Regions from separate parts of the Pseudomonas sp. FFPRI_1 genome, predicted to be linked through region 3. Evidence: predicted binding sites of a transcription regulator. Region 3 holds the regulator's gene; each other region holds the start of a gene.
The links. Region 3 encodes sigma-54, which starts transcription at its own class of promoters, with help from an activator protein. Its sites were predicted from a motif close to ANTGGCATNNANNTTGCTNT; they were not measured.
Positions count from the first base shown of each region.

Region 1: the regulator sigma-54 is predicted to act here: its motif matches at 5,213-5,232, upstream of flgB (flagellar basal body rod protein FlgB).
Region 2: the regulator sigma-54 is predicted to act here: its motif matches at 2,059-2,078, upstream of ACZ5BO_RS29980 (pilin).

Region 1 covers NZ_AP029168.1:5,942,413-5,949,450, reverse strand. The annotation lists gene ACZ5BO_RS26420 (MFS transporter) at 1-494, shown strand, start outside; gene ACZ5BO_RS26415 (flagellar brake protein) at 554-1,300, opposite strand; gene ACZ5BO_RS26410 (flagella synthesis protein FlgN) at 1,397-1,864, opposite strand; gene flgM (flagellar biosynthesis anti-sigma factor FlgM) at 1,913-2,230, opposite strand; gene flgA (flagellar basal body P-ring formation chaperone FlgA) at 2,382-3,143, opposite strand; gene ACZ5BO_RS26395 (chemotaxis protein CheV) at 3,219-4,151, shown strand; gene cheR (protein-glutamate O-methyltransferase CheR) at 4,195-5,022, shown strand; gene flgB (flagellar basal body rod protein FlgB) at 5,274-5,681, shown strand; gene flgC (flagellar basal body rod protein FlgC) at 5,685-6,128, shown strand; gene flgD (flagellar hook assembly protein FlgD) at 6,144-6,872, shown strand; gene flgE (flagellar hook protein FlgE) at 6,902-7,038, shown strand, end outside.
Region 2 covers NZ_AP029168.1:6,685,867-6,692,904, reverse strand. The annotation lists gene ACZ5BO_RS29990 (prepilin peptidase) at 1-584, opposite strand, end outside; gene ACZ5BO_RS29985 (type II secretion system F family protein) at 587-1,804, opposite strand; gene ACZ5BO_RS29980 (pilin) at 2,124-2,540, shown strand; gene ACZ5BO_RS29975 (BON domain-containing protein) at 2,783-3,139, shown strand; gene ACZ5BO_RS29970 (DUF748 domain-containing protein) at 3,324-6,242, opposite strand; gene ACZ5BO_RS29965 (class I SAM-dependent rRNA methyltransferase) at 6,348-7,038, opposite strand, start outside.
Region 3 covers NZ_AP029168.1:1,330,923-1,337,960, forward strand. The annotation lists gene rapZ (RNase adapter RapZ) at 1-428, opposite strand, end outside; gene ptsN (PTS IIA-like nitrogen regulatory protein PtsN) at 431-895, opposite strand; gene hpf (ribosome hibernation-promoting factor, HPF/YfiA family) at 908-1,213, opposite strand; gene ACZ5BO_RS05940 (RNA polymerase factor sigma-54) at 1,350-2,843, opposite strand; gene lptB (LPS export ABC transporter ATP-binding protein) at 3,025-3,750, opposite strand; gene lptA (lipopolysaccharide transport periplasmic protein LptA) at 3,750-4,295, opposite strand; gene lptC (LPS export ABC transporter periplasmic protein LptC) at 4,282-4,854, opposite strand; gene ACZ5BO_RS05960 (KdsC family phosphatase) at 4,864-5,388, opposite strand; gene ACZ5BO_RS05965 (KpsF/GutQ family sugar-phosphate isomerase) at 5,388-6,362, opposite strand; gene ACZ5BO_RS05970 (ATP-binding cassette domain-containing protein) at 6,627-7,038, shown strand, end outside.

The DNA of each region.
Region 1 (7,038 bases), 2.9 Mb from region 3:
GCTTCCTCTGTTCCCTGGTGCAGTTCTGCCTCTATCCACTGGCGGTGGCATTCTCCAATGACCACGTCGAAGGAGACCGGCGAGTGTCGTTGACCGCGATGCTGCTGGTGACTTACGGCGTGGGGGCGAGTATCGGCCCGTTGGCGGCGGGGGTGCTGATGAAGCTTTTCGGCAGCCAGATGCTCTATGCCTTCTTCAGCTTCTTCGCCGTGGTCCTGGTGTGGCGGATACGGCCGAAGGCGGTGACCAATCTGCACCAGGTGGACGATGCGCCGCTGCAGCACGTGGCGATGCCGGACAGCATGTCCAGCTCGCCCCTGGTGGCGGCTCTTGATCCGCGGGTGGACGAGCAGGTGGTGCAGGATCAGATGCAGACCACTCCAGGCCCAGACGCTGCGCCGGCCACGGAATCTGCGCCAGAGGGCGATCAGGTGCCGGATGAGGTGCCGCCGGAGGATCCGGCTAGCGCAGATTTCAGTGGTGCCAGGCCCTAGTGGCAAAAAAAACGGGCAGTTGCCGCAAGGCACTGCCCGTTTTCATTGGCGCCTGATGATCACATGTCGTCTTTGTCGAAGCGCCGTGCTTCACGCTGCAACTGATAGACGAAGCGCTCGACCTGGCGTTGTACCAGGCCGCTCATGTTGTGGAAGCGCACGCCGGCAAAGGTGGTGTCGATTCGTTCCTCGTGGTGCAGGTAACGCAACTCGACCGGCGCTGTCATGCTGCCGAAGGGCAGGGCGGCGATAAAGCGCTCGTAGACCTGGCCCAGTTGCAGGCGCGAGGAGATGTCGCCGTCGAAGCGCAGTTTGCAGCCGGTGGCGGAAATATCCAGCAGCTTGCCGGTCAGGGGCGACTTGAGCTTTTCACCGCCGAGTTCGATATCCACCAGCTGCGCCAGCTTCAATGCCGCGCGGAAGGCGTTGCGGCGCTGGTGGTAGACCACTTCGTCCGGCAGGGTGGTGCGGTAGCACCGGCCATTGTTGGATTCGTCGAGAGTGGGGACGCCGTTGCTTTCCCAGGCGATGCGCACGCCTTCGTGAAAGCCTTCGACGCGAAACGGTTCCCCTGCCAGCATGAAGCGCTCGCCGTCGCGAGGAATCATCTCGTCAAGGGCGATCATGTTGCTGTCGCGGTCCACTTCCACCAGGTAGCTCTGAAAACGCTGGCTGCGCTCATGGAAAGTGATGATCAGCGGGTCGTGACTCTCTTGCAGCAGCCGCAGGTTGGAGGAAATCTCCAACGCAGTGGTGAACACCTTGGGTGGCTGCGGAGCATCTTCCGCGTTTGTGGCATTGAACACGGTTCATCAGTCTCCAGACAAAATACAACTACACGCAAAAACTGGCATTTTGCCAGCATGTTTCACGGCTGGGTAGCACGCTCTCATTTTTGACGGTCAAGCCTGACTGAGTGGGCGTGGCTTCGCAAGCATCGAGGTAGAGCCGCGGGCGTCGTATAGCGCAGGAGGTTCGCCACCGTTGAGGATCTTCAACTGGTTGGCAGTGGTGGCTTGTTGAATCTGGATCGAGCGGCCATTGAGTTCGTTGGCGGCTTGGCAATCGGCGAGCAGTTGAGTCAGCGTGCTGCCTTGCTCAAGCAGTTGCTCGCCCAGGCTCGAGTGGCTGGCCAGTTGCTCGAGACCCTTGCGATTGGGTGGCAGGTCCAGGCTGGCAAGGATCTGCGTGCGCTTGCGGCCATGCTGTTCCAGCAATATGACCAGGGCTTGCTTCTGCGCCAGGATATCCTCCAGCAACGGCATGTCGCGGCCGTGCAGGGCAATGGACTCGGCCCGCAGCAGCTCCAGCAGCTGTTGCGCTGGAGCTAGGTCATCGTTGATCAGTTGCAGTAGGTTGGTGTCGTGCATGGCTGGCCTTGGGGATTAAGCGTCCAAAAGCCTGGCGCGAGCCTGGGGCTAGCGCTGGGCTTCGAAGTTGAGCAGTTTGCTGGCTATACGGTTGCTGTCGACCTTATAGCTGCCATCGGCAATGGCTTGCTTCAACTCGGCCACTCGGGCTTTGTCGACAGCAGGCTGATCGCGCAGCTTGTCAGTGATTTTCTGCAACTGTTGAGCCTCATTGCTGAGGTGAACCGATTCCCCGCTTTTGCTGGTCTCGGCGGCGCTTGCCAGCGGTGCGGACTTGTCGGCATCGCCGATATCCTTGCTGGTGCTGGTGCGCGTACTGCCTGTCAGTGAAGGGGAGCTGTTTAAACGGCTGAAGTCGATGACCATGATGAAGAAAACCTCTGGGTATTTGGACGCTTGCCATGTTTTCGGCCATACCCTGAAAAACTTTAGGCTCAATTGTCGACAAGCCAGCTCAGGTATCTGCGACCCTCTTTCGGCCACAGTTTAGGGAACGAGCGGGGGGAGCGCCAGTCATCTACATGGCGACTTCCACCTGTCCGGGCGCGGTAACTCGGGCCTTGATCACCCGCTGCGAGTTGAGGTTCTTGACTCGGATCTGCTCGCTCATGCCGCCGTTGGACAGTGCTTCGCCGGGCATCCGCACATTCAAGGTGCCACTGCGGGCCGAGATCACCACCTGATCGCCTTTGCGTACGACTTCAGCCTGCTCCAGGTGGGCCAGGGTGATGAGTTGGTCGGCGACCATTGGTCGGACAAGTTTCTGCCCAATGGCCTGGTCCACCGAGGTCAGGTAGCCCTGGTTGCTCAGGCTGATGTCCCGTTCCCGGAGTACCACGTCGTCGGGTTCGATGATGCCGGCGCGCTTGAGCGGGCGCGAAGTGGTGACCACTTCGCGAAACAGCTTGACCTGGGCCGGCACGAATACGGTCCAGGGAGAGGTGCCTTCGCAGCGTACCTTGACCGTGACCCGTCCCAGCGGTTGTGCCGGGCTTTCCAGGCTCGCTGTCAATTCCTTGTCGCACGCAGGCATGCGCATGCGAGGATCCAACTGGTTGACCTGGATTTCATAGCGACCTTCCGTTTGACTGGTTGCCAGGTAGTCTTCTACCGTGAATTCAAGAAACCCCTGAGTGACGCCGATAAGTAGATCAGGCAGGGTGACCGAATCAGCAACGGCAGGGCCGCCAGGGTTTAAAATGCACAACGCCGACAGCCCGCAGAGCAATGCGCGGTAGGGGGATGTCAGGCGTCGGAAAAATGTCGTTTTGGCGTTCATAACAGTTAAAAAGCAAGCCTCGTGCCGTTTAGCATTTAACGGGCGTCGGATCTTAAAGCTTTGGGGAGTCTGGGCATGGCTGGTGTAATGGATTCGGTAAACCAGCGCACGCAATTGGTTGGGCAGAATCGCCTGGAGCTGTTGCTGTTCCGTCTGGACGGTGGGCAGCTCTACGGGATCAACGTATTCAAGGTTCGCGAGGTGCTGCAATGCCCCAAGCTGACTTTGATGCCCAAGTCCAATCCTGTCGTGTGCGGTGTCGCGAATATTCGAGGGGCGACCATTCCGATCCTGGATCTGGCGATGGCTACGGGGGCTGGCGGGTTGCAGGATCAGAGCAATCCGTTCGTCATCATCACGGAATACAACACCAAGACCCAGGGATTCCTGGTGCGCTCGGTGGAGCGTATCGTCAACATGAACTGGGAAGAAATCCATCCGCCGCCCAAGGGCACCGGACGCGATCATTACCTGACGGCAGTGACCCGGGTCGATAACCAGTTGGTCGAGATCATCGACGTGGAGAAGATACTGGCCGAAGTCGCGCCCACCTCCGAGGCGATCTCGGTGGGCGTGGTGGATCTCGAGACCCAGCACAAGGCTGTTTCCCTGCGGGTGCTGACCGTCGACGATTCGTCGGTGGCACGCAAGCAGGTTACCCGTTGCCTGCAGACGGTGGGGGTCGAGGTCGTGGCGTTGAATGATGGCCGGCAGGCGCTGGACTATCTGCGCAAGCTGGTGGATGAGGGCAAGAAGCCGGAAGAGGAGTTCCTCATGATGATCTCCGACATCGAAATGCCCGAAATGGATGGCTACACCCTCACGGCCGAGATTCGTAACGATCCACGCATGCAAAAGCTGCATATCATCCTGCATACTTCGTTGTCAGGGGTGTTCAATCAGGCGATGGTGAAGAAGGTCGGTGCCGATGACTTCCTTGCCAAGTTCCGTCCTGATGACCTGGCATCCCGGGTAGTCGACCGGATCAAAGCAGCAGACCATAGCTGAGGGCATCAGCCCCTGGCGAACATAGATTTAAGAGGCGGCAGCATTGTCTACGGGTAATTTGGATTTTGAACAGTTCCGGGTCTTCCTGGAAAAAGCCTGTGGTATTTTGCTCGGGGAAAACAAGCAGTATCTCGTCTCGAGCCGTCTCAACAAACTGATGGAGCAGCAAGGCATAAAGTCCTTGGGTGAGCTGGTTCAGCGTATTCAGACCCAGCCACGCAGCGGTTTGCGCGAGATGGTCGTGGATGCGATGACGACCAACGAAACCTTGTGGTTTCGTGACACCTATCCGTTCGAGGTGTTGAAGAACAAGGTGCTTCCCGAAGCCATCAAGGCCAATCCCAACCAGCGTTTGCGGATCTGGTCGGCGGCCTGCTCCTCGGGGCAGGAGCCTTACTCGTTGTCGATGTCCATCGATGAGTTCGAGCGCAGCAACATGGGCCAGTTGAAGATGGGCGTGCAGATCGTTGCCACTGATCTGTCCGGGACCATGCTCAACAATTGCAAGACTGGCGAATATGACAGTCTGGCGATTGGCCGTGGCTTGTCGGCCGAGCGTCTGCAGCGCTATTTCGATCCCAAGGGGCCGGGGCGCTGGGTGGTCAAGGCGCCGATCAAGAGCCGGGTGGAGTTTCGCTCGTTCAATCTGTTGGACAGCTACGCCAGCCTGGGCAAGTTCGACATCGTGTTCTGCCGCAATGTGCTGATCTACTTCTCGGCCGAGGTCAAGAAGGACATCCTGATGCGTATCCACAGCACCTTGAAGCCAGGTGGTTACCTGTTCCTGGGAGCTTCCGAAGCGCTCAATGGCTTGCCGGATCACTATCAGATGGTGCAGTGCAGTCCTGGGATCATTTACCAGGCGAAGTAACTGTCACTTGCCGCAATGCAAAAGGAGGCCTTCGGGCCTCCTTTTTTGTGCGCGACATTTCATCCTGGGCAAGTGGAAGGCGGCAGGGTGATTGCCGCTTTGCCGGCGTTTTGCGGAAATCCATTGCCGCTTTTCTGGCATTGCCGCCGGGCAGACCGTCAATAACCCCTTGATTTATGGGCTTTGGTGACTTGGCACGAGGCTTGCTATATCCAGATTACGAAAAATCAGGTCACCCGAAGGTTTCCGACATGAGCATCAGCTTCGATAAAGCGCTCGGCATCCACGAGCAGGCTCTTGGCTTTCGCGCCAAGCGTGCCGAAGTATTGGCCAACAACATCGCCAACGCCGATACCCCGAACTACAAGGCTCGGGACCTGGACTTCTCTGCCGTGCTCGCCGAGCAGAACGACAAGGCCAAGAACGGCTCCTTCGCGTTGAACATGACCAATAGCCGGCATATCGAAGCACAGGGCTTGAGCAGTGGCGATGAGTCGCTGCTGTATCGCACGCCGATGCAACCCTCGATTGACCAGAACACCGTGGACGCGCAGCTCGAGCAATCAAGCTATGCGCAGAACTCGGTGGACTTCCAGGCCAGCTTCACGCTGCTCAACAGCAAATTCAAAGGGCTGGTTTCAGCCCTGCGCGGAGAGTAATCCATGTCCCTTGCCAGTGTTTTCAATATTGCCGGTAGTGGCATGAGTGCTCAGACCACCCGCCTGAACACCGTCGCCAGTAACATTGCCAACGCCGAGAGCGTGTCGTCGAGCATCGACCAGACCTATCGCGCTCGTCACCCGGTGTTCGCCACCATGTTCCAGGGCGCGCAGAGCGGTGGCAGCGATTCGCTGTTCCAGAACCAGGATGCTGCCGGTCAAGGCGTGCAGGTGCTGGGTGTGGTCGAGGATCAGAGCAACCTCGAAGCCCGTTACGAGCCTAACCATCCGGCCGCTGACGCCAAGGGGTATGTCTACTACCCCAACGTCAACGTGGTGGAAGAGATGGCGGACATGATTTCTGCCAGCCGTTCATTTCAGACCAATGCTGAAATGATGAACACCGCCAAAACCATGATGCAGAAAGTCCTGACCCTCGGTCAGTGATAAGGGGCGAATCCAATGAGCGTTACTGATACCACCAACGCCCCATCCCTCAAGGATATTCTGGCGAACTCGTCGAAAAAGACGAGCAACACCAGTCCCGACGGCTTGGCGGCGGCGACCAACAGCGCTACCGGCAAGCAGGCCCTGGGCAAGGACGCGTTCCTCAAGCTGCTGGTGACCCAGCTGAACAACCAGAACCCGCTCGATCCTCAGGACAACAGTGCATTCGTTGCCCAGTTGGCGCAGTTCTCCACGCTGGAGGGGATCACCACCCTCAACACGTCGGTGAACTCGATCACGGGCAACTACAAATCGTCCCAGGCCCTGCAGGCTTCGTCCCTGGTCGGTCGTTCGGTAATCGTCCAGACCGGTACCACCCAGGTGGACACGAGCAAGAGCATGAACGGTTCGGTCAGCGTTCCGTCCAGCGTGAGCTCGGTCAAGGTGACGATCACCGACAAGGATGGCAACACCATCAAGACCATCGACATGGGCAGCCAGAAGGCCGGCAATGCCAGCTTTGTCTGGGATGGCACCAAGACCGACGGGACCAAGGCCGATCCGGGCAACTACACCTTCAAGGCCAGCACCAGCATCGATGGCAAGGGCACTGACCTGATCACCTATCTGCCGGCGACGGTCAACAGCGTCACCATCAGTCAGACCGGGGGCGAGTTGATGTTGAACCTGGCTGGCCTGAGCAGCCCGATTGCCCTGTCCAAAGTACAAACTATTGGTATCTAGAGCCGACTAACCGGCACAAGGAGTGGAATATGTCTTTCAATATCGGCCTTAGCGGTCTCTATGCTGCCAACAAACAGCTCGACGTTACCGGCAACAACATTGCCAACGTTGCGACCACTGGCTTCAAGTCTTCCCGTGCGGAATTCGCCGACGTGTACTCCGCTAC
Region 2 (7,038 bases), 2.2 Mb from region 3:
GACCACAGGAACAGGTAGCCGAGCACTGCTCCCCACAAGGCGTCGCCAAGGCTGGCCAACAAACCGAAACTGTTGACGATCAACCCCAGCCAGAGCAGCGGCAAGACCAGCACGTCCGGCAACAGTTGGTGATCGGCGTCGATCAGGCTCATGGCCAGCAGCCCCCAACTCAGCACCAGCAACAGGCCTGCGGGCCAGCCGAAGCCGAAATGCCAGGCCACTAATGCCGAGATCAGGCCGCAGGCCAGTTCGGTCAGCGGATAGCGCGGGCTGATGCCGGCCTTGCAGTGCGCGCAACGGCCACGCAACCACAGGTAACTGAGCAGTGGAATGTTCTCCCAGGGGCGAATCGGCTGCGCGCAGTGGGGGCACTGGGAGTGGGGCTGCATCAGGTTGTAGGGCGCGCTCGGCGGTTCAGGCGCCAGGCCCAGTACTTCGAGGGCCTGGGCGCGCCAATCACGCTCGAGCATCTTCGGCAGGCGCCAGACCAGCACATTGAGAAAACTGCCGACGATCAGCCCCAGCACCAGGGCCGACGCCACGAATGCCATGGGGTAAAGGGTCAGGACTTCAGTCAGGGACATGTTCAGATCGCTGTACCAAGTTGAAAGATGGGCAGGTACATGGCAACCACCAGGGCGCCGACGATACCGCCCAGGATGACCATGATCAAAGGCTCCATGAGGCTGGTCAGGCTGTCCACCAGGTTGTCCACCTCGGCCTCATAATGCACCGCGACCTTTTCCAGCAGATGATCCAGGGTCCCGGATTCCTCTCCGATGGCGGTCATCTGGATCGCCATAGTAGGGAAGACGCCGCTGGTGCGCATGGCAAAGTTCAATTGCATGCCGCTCGCGACCTGTTGGCGAATGCGCTCCACCGCTTGCTTGTAGACCTTGTTGCCACTGGCCCCGGCCACCGACTCCAGGGCTTGCACCAGGGGCACGCCGGCAGCGAAGGTGGTGGCCAGGGTGCGGGCGTAGCGGGCCACCGCGGACTTGTGCAGCAGCGGGCCGGCCAGGGGTAATTGCAGCAGGCGCGCATCCAGGATGTCGCGCAGGCGCGCAGAGCGCCGATAGGCCAGGCGCGCCCCGAACCCGGCCAGCAGGCTGCCCAGCAGTAGCAGGCCACCCTGGCGCTGGAGGCTCTGCGAGAGGGCAATGACCCGCTGGGTCAGCCATGGCAACTCGGCATTGAACCCGGCGAACAGGCTCTGGAACTGGGGAACCACCTTGAGCAACAGGATGCTGCTGACCACGATGGCCACACCGATCACCGCCAGGGGATAGACCATGGCTTTCTTCAGGCGAGCCTTGAGGTTCTCGCTCTTTTCCTTGTAGCTCGCAACTCGCTCCAACAGGGTGTCCAGGGCCCCGGCCTGTTCGCCGGCATCCACCAGGTTGCAATACAGCTCGTCGAAATGGCGCGGATGCCTGCGCAGCGCAGTGGCCAGGCTGGACCCTGCTTCGATGTCGCGCTTGAGGCTGCTCAGCAACTGCCGCATCAGGGGCTGTTCGAAGCTCTCGGCGATGATGTCGAAGGATTGCAGCAGCGGCACGCCCGCCTGCATCAGGGTTGCCAGCTGCCGGGTGAGCAGCGCGATATCCCGAGCCTTGATCCGTTGGCCCAGGCGGGGCCAGCCCCTGGGCTTGCGACGGACCCAGGCAGGGGTGATGCCTTGTCGCCGCAATTGCGCCCTGATCAGGGCCGGGTTCGTGGCGCTCAGCTCACCGCTAGTGGTGTGGCCCTGGCTGTCGGTGCCTTGCCAGAGATAGACACTGGCTGCAGGTGCTTTTACCGCCATGGTTCGATCCTTGTAGAAACTGTGGATTGCGGGCCGGGATGCCCCTGGGTCATCGAGCGGGTGATAGATCGCCAATGTCCCCGTACGTTCCTTGCCGGGGTACAGGCCTGACTGCCGGGCACCTGCTCAAGCCTAGCTGCCGGGTACCTGCCGGAGAGGGGCACTGGGTGACGAAATTTGTCAGTTTGTGCAACTCCTTGCGCTCAAGGCCATCGGCTATCGCCTCTCCAGGGCCCGGATTACAAGGGCTGTGCCCTGGCACAGGGCGTGCTTTGAGCTGACTGTTCATGCAACTTTCGTTCATGCCAGGAGGCAGCCCATGAAAAAGCAATGCGGATTTACCCTGATCGAACTGCTGGTGGTGGTGGCCATCATCGGCATTCTGGCAACCGTGGCCATGCCGCTGTATTCCAAGTATCAGGCACGAGCCAAGGTGATCGCCGCGCTGGCCGAGGCCTCGGCCCTCAAGGTCAATGTCGAGGACCTGCTGAACCAGGGGACCGATCCGACCCTGGTCCTGGCCGGCGGCACGGCGCTGACGTCCAATTGCCGGATGAGTGCCGAGGGGACCGCCGCCACCGGCGAAGGCAGCATTGCCTGCACCATTCTCAATGCACCGGGCCCGGTGCTGAACAAGAACCTGACCCTGACCCGCTCAGCGACATCCGGCTGGACCTGCAGCACCACGGTGGAGGCGGACTACGCGCCCAAGGGCTGTGGCGCAGATGGCGCTTGAGGGAGCACCCGCAGGTGAGGGCAACGGAGCGGTTCGACAGCAACGGCAAAACCCGCAACTTGCATGCAGATTGGTGGGTGGTCATGCAATTTGCATGATTCAGGAAATTTAAAATATTCATAACTTATTGATTTATATGAATATTTTTATCGATCAAAACTTGGCATAGCCCCTGCAACATCCCTGATAACCCTGTTGCCAGGACACGGCGCAGGCTTTCTAAAAGAACAGGAGTTACTCGTATGAAGAAGTTCGCTATCGCTGCTGCAACTGCTACCGCTCTGACCCTGACCATGGCCAACGTGGCTTTTGCGCAGACCACTCAAAGCACCCAGTCGCCGATGGTTGTGGCTGCCGGTGAAGTGACCAAGGCCAAAGAGGCCACCTCCGATACCTGGATCACCACCAAAGTGAAAAGCGATCTGGTAACCGAGAAAGGCATTCCTGGCACTGACATCAAGGTCGAAACCAACAAGGGCGTCGTGTCGCTGTCGTCCACCGTGGCGGTCACCGAAGCACAAAAGGCAACCGCCGTGGCTATCACCAAGAAAATCAAAGGCGTCAAGGCGGTTTCCGCTGACGGCCTGAAAGCCGAATAAGGCGCAAGCTTCTCGCCTGGACAGGGAGAGGGGGCGGCAGACGAGCCAGGTAATACGTCTGCCGCCTCTTTCAAGGGTTCATGCGGAAGATCACAGGGACGTGATCATTACAGGCCCCGGTACATTGTGCCGGGGCCTGTTCTATTGGGCGCGGGAAAGCCTTTGGTCCGGCTCGGCGCTGGTCTTATTCGCTGTCCAGGTGCAGGGGCGTGATCACTCGGCCGTCACTCTCGGCCTGGCCCAGGTTGGCATCGATGAAGTAGACCCGGTCATCGGCCAACTGGCCCTTGTCCACCAGGAAGTCCTTGATGCTGCTGGCACGCTCCTGGCCCAGTTGGCGCAGCAGCACATCGCTGGCGCCCCAGAACTTGATCAGGCCTTCACGCAGTTTGGCGCTGCGTTCGTCACGGCTCAGCTGAGCCCATTCGGCGGGCGGCTGCTGCTTCAGGCGGGTGCGGTAGATGCCTTCCAGAAGCGGAGCTTTTTCGCCGTCCGGCACCTGCAGCAGGGAGGCCTGGGCTGGCACCTTGTCGCCACGGCGCTGGAGGATCTTGTAGTAGTTGTACTGGTATTCACGCTCGAGACGCTGCTGGGCAATCAACGGACCGTCGCTGCTCTGGGCGCTGGTGCCTTCGATTTCCAGGCGCAGGGCCGGGCGCTCCTTGAGGGCCTTGGCCAGGGTGGTCAGTGCCGACTCCGATTCCTTGCTCAATTCACTGGAGCCCGGCGCAAAGGAAACACTGCTCAAGTCTTCCGAGCCACCGCCACTGATCAGGCCACCGATGAACTTGAAGGGCGCTTCTGCCGCGCGCAATACCAGGTTGCGCAAGGTCTGCCAGACAATCGGCATCACGCTGAACTGCGGGTTGTTCAGGTCGCCGGAAATCGGCAGCTCGATGGAGATCTTGCCGTCGGTGTCCTTGAGCAGGGCCACCGCCAGGCGGATCGGCAGGTCCACGGCATCCGGGCTGTCGACTTTCTCACCCAACTGCAATTGCTCCACCACCAGTTTGTTCTCGGCCTTGAGCTGGCCCTTGGTGATCATGTAGTGCAGGTCGAGGTTGAGGCGCCCCTTGCGAATACGGTAGCCGGCGAACTTCCCGGAGTAAGGGGTCAGGGTGGTCAGTTCCACACGCTTGAAACTGGTGGCGATATCCAGGGCGGCCATGGGGTCGAACGGGTTGACGCTGCCCTTGATGGTCACGGGTGCATAGCGGTCGACCTTGCCCTTGACGTCCACGTCGGCGGGTTTGGACTGGCGGCTGTCGATGGTGCCGATCTGGCCGTTGAGTTGTTGGATGGCCGTGGCGAAGTTCGGGGTCAGGGTCAGGTCGGCGAAGTTGGCCGAGCCGTCGTTGATGGCAATGCCGCCGATATGGATGCCCAGCGCCTTGCCCTGGCTGGCGGGGGCCTTGGCCGTGCTCTTGGGGGCGTTACTGGCCGGTTGGGGAATCAGCAGGTCGTCGACGTTGGTGGTGCGGTCATCGTTGATGATGAAGCGCGCATAGGGCTGGGTCAGGTTGATACGGGTGATCGAAAGGCTGTCGTCATGCTGATAGTTGAGGCCTTCGACCACGACTTTCTGCCACTTCACGAAGTCCCGGTTCTTCAGGGTGTCGAGGGTGTGCAGTTGCTCCACCTCGGCCCGTCCGGTGACGCTGAAGGTCAGCGGTTCGACTTTCTTCAGGTCCACTGCCAGGTCGCTGCCGAGCATGCCGCTGCGCAGTTCCAGGCGAATGAAGGGGCTGATGTAGGACTGGGCGACGCGCAGGTCGATATCCTTGGTCTGGACCTTGAGCTTGGCCGTGATCGGGTTGAGGTTGACCTCGCCATTGGCGCTGATCCTGCCTTGCTTGCCCAGGCCGGTATCGAGCTTGAGGCTGAAGGGCGACTGGTTGAGGCTGTCGAAATTCTTCAGGTCCAGGTTCAGCGGACCCAGCTCCAGGGCGACCGCCGGCTTGACCTGGCGGTCGGCCAGGTGCACCTGGTAATTGCGCAGTTCGACGTCCTTGAGCAATACCTGCCAAGGCTTGCTGGGCGGCGCCGGCTCCTTGGGTGGTTCGGCGGTGGCTGGCTCGGGCTTGGGGGCCGGCTTGGCGGGCTGACTGGCGAAGAGTTTCTGCCAGTCCAGTTGACCGTCAGCTTCACGGGCGGCCCAGGTCTCCAACTTCTGGCTGCGGATCTTGCCGACGATCACTTGCTGCTTGGCCAGGTCCACTGTGGTTTCGCTGACATCCAGGCGCTCCAGGCGAGCCAGCGGACGGCCATCCGGGGCCTGGATGGCGAATGGCGCAATGCTCAGCGAGGTGTTGTCCAGCAGCAGTTCGGTTTCCTTGGCCAGGCTGAATTTATAGTGAGTGCTGAGATTCACCACACCGTTTTCAAGGACCAGGGGCACGGCGTCACGGACATAGGGCCACCAGGCTTTCATCTTGCCGTCGGTGACCTTCAGTGTGCCCTCGGAAGTCAGCGGCGTTACGCTGAAGTTGCCGCTCCAGTCGATCTGGCCGCCCTCGGGGCCGGTGGCCACCAGGGTCATGTCGGCGCTGTCGTCGGGCAGGGTGCTGAGGTTCTTCAATTCGAAATCGAGCTTGTTGTAGATGAACTCGATGGGTTCGCTCGGGCGCAGGTCCTGGAAGTGCAGGTAGCCACCGGCCAGTTTGATGCGTTCGATACGCACCGGGAACGGCTTGGCATCGGGGTCGCTCGGGGTCGGTTCGCTGGCGGGCAGCTTGAACAGGGCCAGCAGGTTGAGCTTGCCTTCCTTGTCGAAGAGGATTTCGGTCTTGGGCTGATCCAGCTCGACGTCTGCCAGGTGCAGGGCGCGGGTCCACAGGCTGTCCAGTTGCAGATTGGCGTAGAGGCGCTCGAAGGCCACCTGCTCCTTGCCCGGTTCACCGATGTTCAGGCCCCAGAGGGTCAGCTCCAGGCTGAAGGGGTTGAGTTCAATCCGCTGGATATGGGCCGGGGTCGTGGCGTAGTTGGCCAATTGCTGATTGGCCACTCGCAAGGCAATGCCCGGCAAAATCAGGAAACCCAGCAGACTGTAAAGGGCGAGAGCGGTCAACAAGGCGCCAACGGCGCGAATCAATCCTTTGGTCATGCGAGGCTTCATCTATCTGAATCGGAAGTGTCTTGGAGTATGGCACGCGTTTACGGTTCCGAAACCCTTGCAGACTTCAGGATTGTTCAGATTTCCTGCTCTTGATCAAAGTTGCAGGATCAGGGTTTTCAGCGGTGGCTGTCCGTCCCGGGAAGGGAAGTCCGCAGCCGGAGCCAGGACCTGGCACTCACGCACCGGCCGCCCGGCTTTCTCGGCGCAGCGCAGCACCTGTTCACGCCAGTCCTGCATCCCCACCTTGGCCAGGTTGTTACAACAGATCAGTACGCCACCTTCTGCGGTCGCCAGCAGCGCCGGTTTCAGCAGGCTCTGGTAATCGCGCAGCAGGTCGACGGTGCCGAAGGCGCTCTTGGCCCAGGCGGGCGGATCGAGCAGCACCAGATCGTACTGGCGTTGTTCCAGGCGTGGATAGCTGGGCAGCTTCTGCCCGCGTCGCTGGCTGATGGGCAGGCCGGCCAGTTGGCGAATCGCCGGGAAATAGTCCGATTGCACGAACTGCATCTCGGGCAACTGCGGATTGAGCCGACCGTTTTCCCGTCCTACCGCGAGGTTGCCTTCGGCGAAGTCCAGGTTGCAGACCTCCCGGGCGCCTCCGGCCGCGGCACTGAGGCCGACGCCGCAGGTATAGGCGAAGAGGTTGAGCACACTTTTCCCGGCACTGTGCTGCTTGACCCAGCCACGAGCGTTGCGCAGATCGAGAAACAGCAGGGGGTCCTGCCCGGCGTGACGGCCGCGAACCCGATAGTTCAGGCCCCATTCGTGGCCGACCAGGTCTGCC
Region 3 (7,038 bases):
TTGGTGGTGTTGACCTTGAGGTCCGCCAGATCGACGATCGGCCCCAGCAACTGGGTTTCATCGTGGATGGCCTCTGCCAGCGAACGGTTGGCACTGCTCAGTGGGTGGCGGCGACGGGTTTCCGAGAAGCGCTTGAGCAGGGTCTCCTCGTCGGCGTCCAGATAAAGCACATCGCACTGGATGTGCCGGCTGCGCACTTCTTCGAGCAACTCGGGGAAACGCGACAAGTGGCTGGGCAGGTTGCGTGCGTCGATGGACACCGCCACCAGCGGTTGGGCCAGTTCGGTGTGAATCAGCGCACGTTCGGCAAGCTCGGGCAGCAGCCCGGCCGGCAGGTTGTCGATGCAGTAGTAGCCGTGGTCCTCGAGAACATCGAGGGCGGTGCTTTTACCTGAGCCGGAGCGGCCGCTGACGATGATCAAGCGCATGATTACTGACCGTTTTGCTCGTCCAGGACAACCTGATACAAGGCTTCGTTACTGGTGGCACTGCGCAGCCGATCACGAACTTCCTTGCGATCGAGCATGCTGGCGATCTGCCGGAGCAGCTCCAGGTGTGCATCGGTGGCCGCTTCCGGGACCAGCAGGACGAACAGCAGGTCCACCGGTGCGCCGTCGATGGCGTCGAAATCGATCGGAGCGTCCAGGTGCATCAAGGCACTGATGGGCGACTCGCAGCCTTTGAGGCGGCAGTGGGGAATGGCGATGCCGTTGCCAAAACCGGTGGATCCCAGTTTTTCACGGGCAATCAAGCTCTCGAAGACATCCTGCATCTCCAGATCAGGCACTTCGCGGCTGATCAGGTTGGCAATTTGTTCGAGGGCGCGTTTTTTACTGCCGCCCGGCACGTTCACGAGGGAACGGCCGGGGGTCAGGATGCTTTCAAGTCGGATCATGGGAGGGGAGTGTTAGCGACCCGTACCTTGGAGAAGGTGGAGTTGCTTTTCCTTATGCTTTTTCAGTTGGCGGTCAAGCTTGTCGGTGAGCAGGTCAATTGCGGCATACATATCGTCATGTTCTGCATTGGCGACGACCTCCCCACCGTGGATGTGCAGGGTGGCTTCGATTTTCTGCTTGAGCTTCTCGACAGCCATGGTGACCTGCACATTGGTAATCTTGTCGAAGTGGCGCTCCAGCCGGTCGAGTTTTTCGCCGATGTAGACGCGCAGGGGTTCAGTCACTTCGAGTTGGTGTCCACTGATGTTGACTTGCATACAGCTTCTCCTTCGTTGCCAGTGCATAACGCGGCAGGCTGGGTTGCCTGCCACCTAGACTGTGTCCGAACCCGCTGCGCCTGAATGCGGCCCGGAAGGTTCGGCACACCCTGAAACGCTGTGGCCAGCCCGGCGGCTACATCAACCGCTTGCGTTCGCTGGAAGGCGCGATCCCAAGGGATTCGCGGTACTTGGCGACGGTGCGACGGGCTACCTGAATGCCTTGTGCCTCCAGTAAACCAGCGATCTTGCTGTCACTCAACGGCTTTTTCTGATTTTCCGCCGCGACCAGTTTTTTGATGATTGCGCGGATCGCCGTGGACGAGCATTCACCGCCTTCAGAGGTGCTGACGTGGCTCGAGAAAAAGTATTTCAGTTCATATATGCCCCGTGGGGTATGCATGAATTTCTGCGTGGTCACCCGGGAAATCGTCGATTCATGCATGCCCACCGCTTCAGCGATGTCATGCAGAACCAGGGGCTTCATGGCTTCATCGCCGTACTCGAGGAAGCCGCGCTGGTGCTCGACGATCTGGGTGGCGACCTTCATCAGGGTTTCGTTGCGGCTCTGCAGGCTCTTGATGAACCAGCGGGCTTCCTGCAACTGGTTGCGCATGAAGGTGTTGTCGGCGCTGGTATCGGCACGGCGAACGAAACCGGCGTACTGCGCGTTGACTCGCAGGCGCGGTACGGATTCCTGGTTCAGCTCCACCAGCCAGCGCTCGTTGTCCTTGCGCACGATGACGTCCGGGACCACGTATTCAGCTTCACTGGATTCGATCTGCGAGCCGGGGCGCGGGTTGAGGCTTTGCACCAGCTCGATGACCTGGCGCAGCTCGTCTTCCTTGAGTTTCATGCGGCGCATCAACTGGCTGTAGTCGCGGCTGCCCAGCAGGTCGATGTAGTCGCCGACCAGGCGCTGTGCTTCGGTCAGCCAAGGGGTTTTCGCCGAGAGCTGACGCAACTGCAGCAACAGGCATTCGCCCAGGTTGCGGGCAGCGATGCCGGCCGGTTCGAATTGCTGGATGCGGTGCAGGACGGCTTCGATCTCGTCCAGCTCGATATCCAGTTCAGGATCGAAGGCTTCGAGAATTTCCTCGAGGGTCTCCTCGAGGTAGCCCTGGTTGTTGATGCAGTCGATCAGGGTCACGGCGATCAGGCGATCGGTGTCCGACATCGGTGCAAGGTTCAACTGCCAGAGCAGGTGGCTTTGCAGGCTCTCGCCAGCCGAGGTGCGGGTGGTGAAGTCCCACTCGTCATCATCGTTGCTCGGCAGGCTGCTGGCGCTGGTCTGGTAGACGTCTTCCCAGGCGGTATCCACCGGCAGTTCGTTGGGAATGCGTTCGCTCCACTCGCCGTCCTCGAGGTTGTCCACCGTGGGGGCGGCTTCCTGGTAGGAGGGTTCCTGGATCTCGGTATTGGGTTTGGACTCGGGGTTGTCGGCCAGGGGGTCGCTGTTGTCGAAGTCGTCGCCTTCTTCCTGGCGTTCGAGCATCGGATTGGACTCCAGGGCTTCCTGGATTTCCTGTTGCAGGTCCAGGGTCGACAATTGGAGCAGGCGGATGGCCTGTTGCAGCTGCGGTGTCATCGTCAGCTGCTGGCCCATTCTCAGGACTAGCGATGGTTTCATGGCAGGGGCTTAACACCTTATTTGCCGGCGCGCATGCGCCATCCACTACAGGGCGCCGGAGCGCCAAACATAAGCAAATTATATGCCTGAAACTGAAGTGTTTGCCTAGAGCGCGGTAACAATAAAATTTGTAGGGTTTATTGTTCCCGGCGCTCTGGCGTCTAGCCCTACACCTCAGCCCTTACAGGCGGAACTCATGGCCCAGATAGACTTCCTTGACCAGTTCATTGGCCAGGATGGTCTCGGAATCGCCTTCAGCGATCAGTTGCCCGTCGTTGACGATGTAGGCGGTCTCGCAGATGTCCAGGGTTTCCCGGACGTTGTGGTCGGTGATCAGCACCCCGATGCCCTTGGCCTTCAGGTGGTGGATGATCTGCTTGATGTCGCCGACCGAGATCGGGTCGACACCGGCGAAGGGTTCGTCCAGCAGGATGAACTTGGGTGCGGTGGCCAGGGCCCGGGCGATCTCCACTCGGCGGCGTTCGCCACCGGACAGGCTCATGCCGAGGTTGTCGCGGATATGGTTGATATGGAATTCCTGCAGCAGGCTTTCCAGTTCCTGGCGACGGCCGGCCTTGTCGAGTTCCTTGCGGGTCTCGAGGATGGCCATGATGTTGTCGGACACCGAGAGCTTGCGGAAGATCGAGGCTTCCTGGGGCAGGTAGCCGATACCGGCACGGGCGCGGCCGTGCATCGGCTGGTGGCTGACATCCAGGTCGTCGATCAGGACGCGGCCCTGATCGGCCTGGACCAGGCCGACGATCATGTAGAAACAGGTGGTCTTGCCGGCACCGTTGGGGCCGAGCAGGCCGACGATCTGCCCGCTGTCGATGGACAGGCTGACATCACGCACGACCTGGCGGCTCTTGTAGCTCTTGGCCAGATGCTGAGCTTTCAGAGTTGCCATTACTGGGCCTTTTGCTCGTCGGTTTTCTTTTTCGGCTGGATGACCATGTCGATCCGCGGACGTGGCGCGGTGACCGAGCTGCCATTGGCGCGACCGGCGTTGGCCACTTGCTTGACGGTGTCGTAGACGATTTTCTCGCCTTCGGTGGTGTTGCCGTCGTTGATCACCTTGGCCTTGTCGATCAGTACGATGCGGTTCTGCTGGGCATGGTACTGGATGGTCACGGCGTAGGCCTGGACCGGCTTCGGATCGGTCTGCTTCTGCAGTTGCTCGAAGTACGCCAGGTTGCCCACCGACGTCACCACGTCGATCTCGCCGGTCTTGGACCGGGTGATGGTCACGGTGTTGCCGGTGATCTTCATCGAGCCCTGGGTGATGATCACGTCGCCCCTGTAGGTGGCCACGCCGTTCTTGTCATCGAGCTGGGCGTCGTCGGCCTGGATGCGGATGGGCTGTTGGCTATCGTTCGGCAGAGCCCAGGCGCTCACGCTTCCCAGTGCTGCGCCCAGACTGAGCAAAATAGGGAGGGTTTTAACGAGCCTCATACTGTCCTCTTACGTTCGATAGCAGGTTCATCCTGCCGTCTTTCAAATACGCTTTCATTCCCTTGGCCGTAGTCACGCCGCCGGCGCCGTCGATTCTAACGGCTTGCTCGGTCTGCGCATATTGCTTCTGCGGGAATACTGTCATGCGGGTGGTGGTGATCAGCAGATTGCGGTTGTGCTCGTCGGTGCGGGACACCCGTACCGAATCGATCAGCTCGACTTCGGTGCCGTCCGGATTGACCTCGCCGCGCTCGCTCTGGACGTGCCAGGGAAAGGTGGTGCCACGGTACATCTGCAGGTCCGGCTTGGTCAGCAGGGTCACTTCGCTGGATTTGACGTGCTCGACCTTGTCCGAGGTCATTTCGTACTGCAGTTTGCCGTCGGGCAGGTACTGCACGCTGCGGGCGTTGATCACGTAATAGTCGATGGCGCTTTCGTCGACCTGGGCCACGGGCTTGTCGAGGAAGCGTTCGGGGCTGATGTTCCAATAACCGACCGCCGCGAACAGCAGGGCGATGGTTCCGAAGACCAGAATGTTGCGAATCTTTTTGCTCAGCATGGTCGGGCTCTATAAGTAAGCGGCATTGGCTGCTTCAAGGCGATCCTGGGCACGCAGGATCAGCTCGCAGAACTCCCGGGCAGCGCCTTCGCCGCCACGGGCAATGGTGACGCCATGGGCATGTTCGCGGACAAAGCCTGCCGCGTTGGCGACCGCCATGCCCAGGCCGACGCGGCGGATCACCGGCAGGTCGGGCAGGTCGTCACCCAGGTAGGCGACCTGTTCATAGCTTAGGTTGAGTTGGGCAAGAAGTTCGTCCAAAACCACCAGCTTGTCTTCACGGCCCTGGTACAGGTGAGGAATCCCCAGGTTCTTGGCCCGGCGCTCTACCACCGGGGTCTTGCGCCCGCTGATGATCGCCGTCTGTACGCCGGCAGCCATGAGCATCTTGATGCCCTGGCCATCGAGGGTGTTGAAGGTCTTGAATTCACTGCCGTCTTCGAGGAAGTACAGGCGGCCGTCGGTCAGGACGCCGTCGACGTCGAACACCGCCAGCTTGATGTGTTTGCCGCGTTGCAGCAGGTCGGTACTCATTACATGACTCCCGCGCGCAGCAGGTCGTGCATGTTCAAGGCGCCGATCGGCCGGTCTTCCTTGTCCACCACCACCAGGGCGCTGATTTTATGGTCTTCCATGATTTTCAGGGCTTCAGCGGCCAGCATGTCGGCACGGGCAGTCTTGCCATGAGGGGTCATGACCGAGTCGATGGTGGCGTGATGAATATCGATGGCGCGATCGAGGGTGCGACGCAGGTCACCGTCGGTGAAGATCCCGGCCAGGCGGCCATCGGCCTCCAGAATCACGGTCATGCCCAGGCCCTTGCGGGTCATTTCCATGAGCGCGTCCTTGAGCAGGGTGCCGCGCTGCACCTGCGGCAGGTCCGAGCCTTCGTGCATGACGTTCTCGACCTTGAGCAGCAGCCGGCGGCCCAGGGCGCCTCCCGGATGGGAGAATGCGAAGTCTTCGGCGGTGAAGCCGCGGGCTTCCAGCAGGGCCACGGCCAGGGCATCGCCCATGACTAGTGCGGCGGTAGTCGAGGACGTCGGTGCCAGGTTCAATGGGCAGGCTTCGTGCTCGACATGAACGTTGAGGCTGACATCGGCAGCCTTGGCCAGCGGCGACTCCGGGTTGCCGGTGAGGCTGATCAACTGGATGCCCAGGCGCTTGATCAGCGGCAGCAGAGTGACGATTTCGTTGGTCGAGCCGGAGTTGGAGAGGGCCAGGATCACGTCGTCGCGGGTGATCATGCCCATGTCGCCATGGCTGGCTTCGGCGGGATGCACAAAGAAAGCCGTGGTTCCGGTGCTGGCCAGGGTAGCTGCAATCTTGTTGCCGACGTGCCCGGACTTGCCCATGCCGACCACGACCACGCGGCCTTTGCTGGCCAGAATCATCTCGCAAGCGCGTACGAAATCTGCGTCGATATGGGGCAGCAAGCCTTCTACTGCTTGAAGTTCGAGGCGGATGGTGCGTTGTGCTGATTGAATCAGGTCGCTGGATTGGCTCATGTCTGAAATCGTATAGCCCGATGAAAAGGCGGCGATTATAGCGGTAATGAACAAATCCCTCACGCAAGTTCGTCAGACTTTGCCCAAGGCGCCTGAGCAATCTTCCGGTTTTGCCTGTCGTAGACCTGAACGTTCACGGCTTCGGCCTTGGGGGCTCCGTATCAGCAGTGATATAGTTCGCCGCCAGTTCGGCCTGCGCAGGGGCACGTGCTCCCGGCAGGGAGCCAAGCGTCCGAGTGAAAGGCTGCATCGCAAGGAGTTTAGATGAGTGCCGATAACGCCTACGCGGTCGAGCTGAAGGGATTGTCCTTCAAGCGCGGTGCGCGCAGCATTTTCAATAATGTGGATATCCGTATTCCGCGGGGCAAGGTCACCGGCATCATGGGGCCTTCCGGCTGTGGGAAAACCACCCTGTTGCGCTTGATGGGCATGCAGTTGCAGCCCAGCAGCGGCGAAGTGTGGGTGAACGGCCAGAATCTACCGACCCTTTCACGCAGCGATCTGTTCGACGCACGCAAGCAAATGGGCGTGCTGTTCCAGAGTGGCGCACTGTTCACCGACCTGGATGTGTTCGAGAACGTGGCCTTTCCGCTGCGGGTGCACACCCAACTGCCCGATGAAATGATTCGTGACATTGTCCTGCTCAAGCTGCAGGCGGTGGGGCTGCGCGGCGCTG